DNA from 2 places in the Latilactobacillus curvatus JCM 1096 genome. Region 2 is predicted to be linked to the other one. Evidence: riboswitches for the same ligand, from Rfam matches in the RefSeq annotation. Region 2 holds a riboswitch; the other holds the start of a gene.
What was found. A riboswitch is a leader RNA that binds a small molecule or an ion and turns the genes downstream of it on or off. The one in region 2 is predicted to bind thiamine pyrophosphate.
Positions count from the first base shown of each region.

Region 1 (4,434 bases), 920 kb from region 2:
AGTGTTAAATGGAGTAGTCATCACTAACAAAGCACTAAGCTAAATATCAGCAAACCACCGAGAAAAAGCCGCTAGTACTCTATAAAAAGGGTTCTAGCGGCTTTTTTAAATGTTTGGTGAATCAAACTGGCAGCAAATACTATTCAGAATGGGTCAAACCGTAATAAGGGTTAATTACGATTGGTTTTCATCAGTACTGCGGTGCCATGGCTTTTGTAATGCTTGGACGGCTTGAGCGATATCTGTGGCGTGGGTGATTGCTGAGATAACGGCAACTCCATCCACGGTAGTCTTTGCGACTTGAGCAACGTTTTCTTGGTTGATACCACCAATCGCAACAACCGGTAGTTCACTTTGTTGCGTTAAGAAACGCAAGCGATTAGTGCCAAGTGCTGGTTTAGCATCTTCTTTGGAATTGGTTGGAAAAATTGGACCAATGCCAATGTAATCAAGTATCGGTTGATTATGACTTTGGTGAAGTTCTTGTTCAGTGTGGCAAGATAGACCAGTTATTAAGCCGTGTGCTTTGGCCGTTTCAATTTTATGCCACGGGTGATCGCTTTGGCCGACATGAATACCATCTGCATTGATTTGAAGTGCTAAATCGAGATTGTTATCGATAATAAATGGGACTTGATAATGGCGGCAAAGGGCTTGAGCCGCTGTCGCATACTTTAAAATCGCATCGGAATCTTGCAGACTACCAGCACCTTTTTCACGGAATTGGAAACAGGTAATGCCGGCTTGTAGTGCTTGTTCGAGAATGTTTAGAAAATCATCCATACCGGTATTTTGGGTACCCGCTACCAAATAAGTTTGGAACATTTCCCGGGAAATGTTAGTCATGATGAACCTCCTGATAAGCCCAGTGATTGGTTGGTCCGTGGCCGTGACCAACAGCAATCGGATTAGCAATTGCGGCTTGGATAAAGGCTTTGCTAATATGAATTGCTGCTTTCAAAGGGGTGCCCTTAGCTAGCTCGGCGGTTAAACAAGCTGAAAACGTATCTCCAGTGCCATGTGTTCGTTTAGTAGCAATTCGTGGTGTAGTTAACCATTCATCTTGTCCATCAGCCTAGAGGACGTAATCGGCGGCTTGTGATTGATAGTCTAAATGGCCCCTTTGATAATGATATTCTTGGCGCCCATTTGTTGGAGTTGGTGGGCCGCTTGTTTGAAATCAGCTGTTGTCTTTATGCGGCTGCCCGTGAGAACTTCGGTTTCGGGTAAGTTGGGTGTCAGCACTGTGGCTAGCGGCAATAATTCAGTACGTAGGGTATCGATGGCATCGTCGGCAAGTAGCTGTGCACCGCCCTTGGCAATCATTACAGGATCAAGGGTGAGCGGCCCCCAATCATAATGGCGTAGATTTTCAGCGACCGTTGCAACATGTTCAGCATCTGCCAACATTCCCGTTTTGCAGGCACGAATTTTAAAGTCAGTAGCCAATGAAGCGAATTGTTGATTGATTAGTGATAGTGGCAGACTGGCTTGAACGCCAAGCGTATTCTGAGCGGTGATCGCGACAACTACATTGGTTGCAAAAACATGGCGCTCTTGGATAGTTTTAATATCAGCTTGCATACCAGCACACCACCGCTGTCAGAACCGGCGATGGTTAGAGCTTGTGGGAATTCATTCATGAGTAGGCACCTCACTTAGTTGGACGGTATTTGCTACTTTGGCTGGGGTAATGTGGAATAAATAATCGATTAATTGGGGATAGAAGGTCCCAGGTAGCGGTGTTTCCATTGCTGTGGCTACTAGTTCGCCGGCAACGGCAAATGTGGCGGCTGCTTCGATAGCGGCTTGGTAGGGATCTGCAGGATGAACTGCAACAAATGCACCACAGAGACCCGATAACATATCACCTGAACCAACATGTGTTTGAAAAAGTGAGGTACCATTTGAAATCAGCGTAACGCGTTGACCGTCTGTAATAATGTCGGTCGGACCCGTTAATAAAATTATGGTGTGTAAACGATTGGCCGCGGCCTTAGCAATAATGACTGGATCGCTATTTCCATGCCCGGCGTCGATGCCATTTGCTTGCCAATCTATCCCAGCAAAATAAGCAATTTCACCTGCATTACCACGAATGAGAGTTGGTGTGTCAAGTATTAATAGTTGCTCGATAATTTGCTGGCGGTAGGCCAGTGAGCTAACTGCCACTGGATCAAGAACAACGGGTTTTTGTTGTTGATAAGCGGCGGTCATTAGGGCCATCATTTCTTGAATCTGTGGTGCCCACAAACTACCAATATTAATCGTAATGGCTTGTGCGATGGTAACAATTCCCTCCGCTTCTTCTGGTGCATTAGACATAATTGGTGAGGCACCGATTGCATTTTGTGCGTTGGCGACCTGATCAATTGTGACGCCATTTGCGACATTAGCAACGATTGGATTGAGCGCTCTAACTTTTTCTAACATTGAAACAACCATATAAAAACCTCCCTTAAAAACTAAAAAAATCACTTAACGATGCACGAATGCATAGAAAAGTGGTGTGAGTAGTCTAAAGAAAGGCACTTTCCTACGCAAGTCTGAACTTACAGGTTCAAAGGGATCAGGCTGTACAAACCTATCTCAGTTCTTCTAAGAACACCCCTAGTGCAAAGCGATTAATTTGTACCCTCGGTATAGAGAGTGTGGTAGGTGAATGCAACCGTTTTATTTGGTGAATCAGATATCATTTGTTAACTTTTAGGTATAGACCAATATTTTTGTGTGCATGAAACCGCTTCAACCGCTATTTATAAAGGTCTATACCGATTGTTAAGCGCTTGCTTATCGTTTACATTAATGATTTAATCATATTAACGAAAAAAATGAATGGAGAAAAACTTATGAAGAATTACTTACAACGAATGGGTCGTTCATTAATGTTGCCAGTTGCTGTTTTACCAGCAGCCGCAATTTTAATGGGGATTGCGAACTGGGTTGGCAATGGCGATTCAAACGCAAACGTCTTTACAATTTTCTTATCAGCCGGTGGCGGTGCAATTTTAAATAACTTGCCATTATTATTCGCCGTTGGTTTAGCACTCGGGATGTCTAAGGATCAAGATGGTGCAGCTGCACTTGCTGGTTTAGTCGCTTTCTTAGTGCCTAAGACAATCTTGGCACCTGCTTCAATTCAAGCGATGCAAGGTTTATCAGACATCGCTAAAGTAAACCCAGCTTTTGGTAAGATTGAAGGGAATGTTTTAATCGGGATTATTGCCGGCTTAATTGCGGCTGCAATGTATAATCGCTTCCACAACGTGAAGTTGCCAATGGCCCTCTCATTCTTTAGTGGGAAACGTTTAGTGCCAATTATGGCGGCAACTGCAATGATGGTTGTTTCAGCTATCTTGTACTTTGTTTGGCCAGCCGTCTTTACAGTATTAGTGTCATTTGGTGAAGCAATTTCTAAATTGGGTTGGTTTGGTGCCGGTCTATACGGCTTTTTCAACCGTTTATTAATTCCAACCGGATTACACCATGCCTTGAACTCTGTGTTCTGGTTTGATGTTGCTAACATTAATGATATCGGGAATTTCTTGGGTGGTGCGAAATCACTTGCGAATGGTTCAGCTGTGATTGGTAAGACAGGGATGTATCAAGCTGGTTTCTTCCCAGTCATGATGTTCGGCTTACCTGCTGGGGCTTACGCAATCTACAAAAATGCTCGTCCAGAACGCCGTAAAGCAACAGCTTCATTGATGTTAGCTGCTGGTTTTGCGTCATTCTTTACAGGGGTGACAGAACCACTTGAATTCTCATTCATGTTTGTTGCATGGCCACTTTATGTATTGCATGCAGCTTTCACAGGGATTTCATTGGCTGTTGCTGCTTTCTTCCACTGGACAGCCGGTTTCGCATTTAGTGCTGGATTAGTCGATTATGTTTTAAGTTTGAAAAACCCAGTTGCTAACCAACCGTTGATGTTATTGGTTGAAGGGTTGGTCATGGCAGTTATTTACTACTTTGGGTTCAACTTTGCCATCAAGAAATTTAACTTGATGACACCAGGTCGTGAAGCAGAAGATGCTGTTGATGAAGATACTGCTGGCGTTGAAACAGACGCTACTGATGATAAATTCATGGTTCAAGCAAAACGGATCTACGCTGCAATCGGTGGCAAAGACAATATCAAAGTGATTGACAACTGTACAACACGTCTTCGATTACAATTAGAAGACACTGCCAATGTTAACCAATCAGCGATTAAAGCTGCTGGTACTGCTGGGATTAACGTTTTAGATAAAACAAACATTCAAATTATTATTGGGACAGAAGTCCAATTTGTTGCTGATGCTTTAAAAGAACTTTATAACCACAATACGCCAATCGCAACAAGTACACCAGAACAAGCTGCCGCACCAGTTGAAGCACCTGTTGATAGCGATATTAACTCAGGTGAAACAAATGTTTTCTATGCAGTTGCTA
Region 1 covers NZ_CP026116.1:1,464,463-1,468,896, reverse strand. Annotated here, with positions in the region: gene thiE (thiamine phosphate synthase) at 175-846, opposite strand; partial or broken gene thiD (bifunctional hydroxymethylpyrimidine kinase/phosphomethylpyrimidine kinase) at 839-1,643, opposite strand; gene thiM (hydroxyethylthiazole kinase) at 1,636-2,445, opposite strand; TPP riboswitch at 2,517-2,622, opposite strand; gene nagE (N-acetylglucosamine-specific PTS transporter subunit IIBC) at 2,850-4,434, shown strand, end outside.
Region 1: it holds a riboswitch for thiamine pyrophosphate, as region 2 does, so the genes downstream of both, thiM (hydroxyethylthiazole kinase) here and thiT (energy-coupled thiamine transporter ThiT) in region 2, are expected to answer to the same signal.

Region 2 (4,434 bases):
ATCAAACTGACTGGCCAACCGATATCGCCAAACTTAACTTTAAATGCAGAATTCATCTAAGCTCAGGCACAAATCCGTGATTAATCTGACGATTATGCCAGATTTTAATTGGTAAATACGCATATTAACACATCTTAGCCTTAAAACTCACATATCAAATCGTTAAAAAAGGCCTTAAACGTTGATATACCAGCTTTTAAACGGAATAAGGATCTTTAGGTTGCTGTGCAGATAGTCGAATAAGACCATCTGATCATCAGTTCGCGGAACGGTTTGCAATACAAGTGTTGTTAAAATTATGGTTTTAACAACACTTGTAGTATTCTCACCTCATTTTTGCTAAACTATCTTTAAACTGCTAATTAAGGAGTCTTCCATCATGGATCAACAACGTTACTTAGAACTCTGCGAAAAGCAACTCGCCAATCTTCCGGATTACATTCGTAAATTCTACATTAACCGCCAGGCAAACGCCTACTCTTCTGCAACGCTCTATCAATACTTACAAGAATACGTTCGCTTTTTCACCTGGTTAGTTGATGAACAGATCGTCGTGGTCCCCTCTATCGACCAGATGCCACTGACCGCACTCGAAAAAATGAAACTCGAAGATATTGAGCTCTACAAGATTTTTCTAATGAATAAGCGTAAACAAAATAACCATAAGCTCTCCTTTCAAGCCGTTAACCGCTCGATTAACGCATTAAATGCGCTCTGGTACTTCTTAACCATTGAAGCCGAACAAGCTGATGGTGAGCCTTATTTTTACCGAAACGTCATGAAGAAGGTGAAACTACTTAAAGCTTCAGAAACAATGGCGACACGTTCACGACACATCAGCAAACAACTGCTGACCGGTGAAAAGAAACACGACTTCATCACCTTCATGCAAGTTGATTACCCTAACTTGCTTTCTAATCGCCAACTGGCATCATACAAGCAAAATTGCGAACGCGATATTGCCATCTGTGTACTGGCGCTGGCAACGGGCATCCGACTATCAGAGTTGGCCCAAGCCAACATCAACGATTTGAATCTTGAACAACTTACAATTACCGTGATCCGTAAAGGCGGACAGCAAGATACTGTCCCAATTGCTCCGTGGAGTTTACCTTTTTTAAGGGATTACTGCCAGATTCGTAAATCACGCTATCTAAAAGAAGATAATGAACAAGCCTTATTTGTCAGTCGCTATCGTGGCAGCGCCAAGCGTATGAGCAACTATGCCATTGAAAAGTTAGTCGCGAAGTATTCTGAAGCATTTGGCGTGCGTCTCACACCACACAAGTTCCGCCATACACTTGCCACTGATCTCATGGCGGCAACTCATAGTGAAACAATTGTTGCGACCCAACTAGGCCAAACGACCACGCAAGCTACTCACTTATATACGCACGTCGTTGCTGATGAACAACGCTCGGCAATGGACCAGCTTGAATAGCCACTATTAGTGCTCTTCTTGGCAACGATTATCAATGTCGTTCTAACAGTCATTTGGTTTACATCAATTCGTCGATTTACACATTGCTTGACTTATACCAGCTATCGAGTATACTGAAAGCGTTCCTAAAAATTAAATGTTAACCATCGCAAAGGGGAGCCATTGGCTGAGAGTGATTTTAATCAGACCCTTCGAACCTGTTTGTTAAGACAAGCGTAGGAATTGTGATGGAGTTGAAATGATAACTCCTTTTTTGTGTTGGTTGAACAAGAAAAGGGGTTATTTTTATGCAACATCAGCGTCTATTGATTCAGATTGAAGGGGCAATCATCGCGGCATTTGCCGTGGCATTGGAATACATCCCCCATACAGTGGGGCCTTCCGCAATCGAAGTCTCCTTTGGGATTATCCCTATTGTAATCTACAGTTTACGCCGTGGTGCCATTCCTGGAATGGTCTCCGGCTTAATCTGGGGTCTACTAGACTTAATCTTACGTGGATTAGGAAACGGTAGTGTCTTGAACGTATGGCAAGGATTGCTAGAATTTACCATTGCCTTCATGGTTGTTGGTTTAGCAGGTATCTTACAACGACCTATTCAAGCAAGTATTCAAAATCATACAAAAGTCAAAACGATGACCCTTTTATGGATGGCCGCATTTTTTGGTACTTTTGCAAAATACTTCTGCCACTTCTTAGCCGGTGCCGTTTATTGGGGCTCATACGCTCCCAAAGGTATGAATGCTTGGCTATACTCACTCACTGTTAACGGTGGCAGCTTTATCGCTAGCTTCATTCTAACCGGCATCGTTCTATGTATTTGTTTAGCCATGGTGCCTAAGTTATATTTACCAAAAGACATGGTTTTACACGTACAATCTGAAAAATAAACAAAAAAAGAGCCGTATTAACACTTGAATGGTGTTAATACGGCTCTTTTTAATTCCCTTAACGATCCGTTCTAGCTCGTAATGCATATAAGATTGAAACTGTATCGACAACCTCTTGGAATAAAGCCCCCACTAATGCTGGAACAATCCCGGTGCTGGCAATCAACATTAACCCAATACAGATTGCAATCCCAATCAAAACCGCCTGGCGAGCAACGCGCATCGTGTCACGCGCGATTTGAACGGCACGACTAACCCGTCCTAAATCATCTTTTAGAATCACCACATCCGCTGATTCACTTGCGGCTGTTGCGCCATGGGCCCCCATCGCAATCCCGACATCAGCACTTGCCAGTGACGGTGCATCGTTGACCCCATCACCAACCATAATTAGTGGGCGTTGGTCTTGCGGTACTTGTTCAATTAAATGAATCTTATCGACTGGCAGACAGCCTGCATGGACGTCATCAATTCCGACTTGTTCCGCAATCTGGTGCGCAGTTGTCGCTTGATCGCCTGTCAACATCATCAAACGCGTAATCCCCAGTTGATGGAGCGTCTGCATCGTGGCCGGTGCTTCTGGTCGTAAATGATCGATAAACGTAATGTACCCCGCATATTGATCATTGATCGCAACGTAAACAGTGGTTTGTTCTTGCAGAGGCTGTTGCGCATCTGGCGTCACGAATTGATGTTTCCCAACACGAACCGTTTGTCCAGACGACAGCGTCGCAACTACCCCAGCGCCCGTTGCTTCTTTTAATGTTTCAATTGGTTGTAATTGTTCTACCTGTGCCGCTTTAACAAGTGACCGTGCTAAAATATGCGAAGATTCTTGCTCCGCACTAGCCGCCAATTGCAATAAATCGGTTGGTGCGATACCAATCACTGGCACAACTTGGTCAACCGTCAATTGACCATTCGTAATTGTTCCAGTTTTATCAAACGCTGCTGATTTAGCAGACGCTAATTTTTCAATTGTTGTGCCAGCCTTGACAATAATCCCGTTTCGACTAGCACGACTCATCCCTGAGATTAACGCGATAGGCGCTGCCAATATTAATGGGCACGGCGAAGCCACGACAAGCACTTCTGCAAACCGTACTGGATCCTTAGATAACCACCAAGCTACTCCAGCAATCACATACGCAACTAATGTAAATGGCACGGCATATCGATCAGCTAAGCGCACAAAATGCGCTGGTTGTGCCGCAGAGGTCTCTACAAGCCGTACAATTGCTTGATATTGGCTATTAACGGCTAATTGGTCAACTTGCATGGTAACCGACGTATCGCCGTTCACAGAGCCTGACATGAGCTCATCATTTAGTGCTTTTTCAACGGGGCGTGATTCACCCGTTAACGATGATTCATCGAATAAAGCACTTCCTGCAATAATATGCCCATCAACAGGGACCAATTCGCCAGGTTTAATAATCACTTGATCACCAACTTGAAGCTTATCGACTGAAACATCTTCGACCGCATCATTAACAAGGCGATGCGCTGTTTGCGGAGAATTATCAAGTAATGTCTTTAACTCACGGCCTGCTTTATGCGCTGCATAGTCTTCCAATGAGTCGCCACCAGTTAACATGACCAAGACCATTAATGCTGCCCAATATTCACCGACCGCTAACGTCGCAATAATAGCGGTAATCGCTAATAGATCCACCCCGTATTGACCAGATTTTAGCGTTTTAATCATCTCAATAAACATCGAGAGCGCTACTAAGCTCCCCGCTAAACTCACTAAAATCTGTGCCCACAATGGCTCATGTAGCAAAAACGCCAAGCATAGCGCAATCACACCCACACTAATTGTTAAGGCAAACTTGATGGTATGTTTCATCGTCAATCGCTCCTTCTTATGAATTCATTTACATTATAACACATTTTTAGTTAGATTAGAATAATTCCAATCTGGTGGCACACAAAAAAGCCCCCAAATTAATGAGGGGTCTTTTTTGCAGATAGTTGGTTTATAATAGCAGTCTGCACGGCAGTCATCGCTGCTAATAATAGAGTCATTCGTTTTATCACGGGTGATGTTTTTTTTTGATTAGAGAGTGCTTTTTCAGTTTTATGAATAATCGATTCAAT
Region 2 covers NZ_CP026116.1:485,790-490,223, reverse strand. Annotated here, with positions in the region: gene xerS (tyrosine recombinase XerS) at 380-1,441, shown strand; TPP riboswitch at 1,584-1,680, shown strand; gene thiT (energy-coupled thiamine transporter ThiT) at 1,729-2,331, shown strand; gene LCU_RS02630 (heavy metal translocating P-type ATPase) at 2,390-4,183, opposite strand; gene LCU_RS02625 (hypothetical protein) at 4,282-4,434, opposite strand, start outside.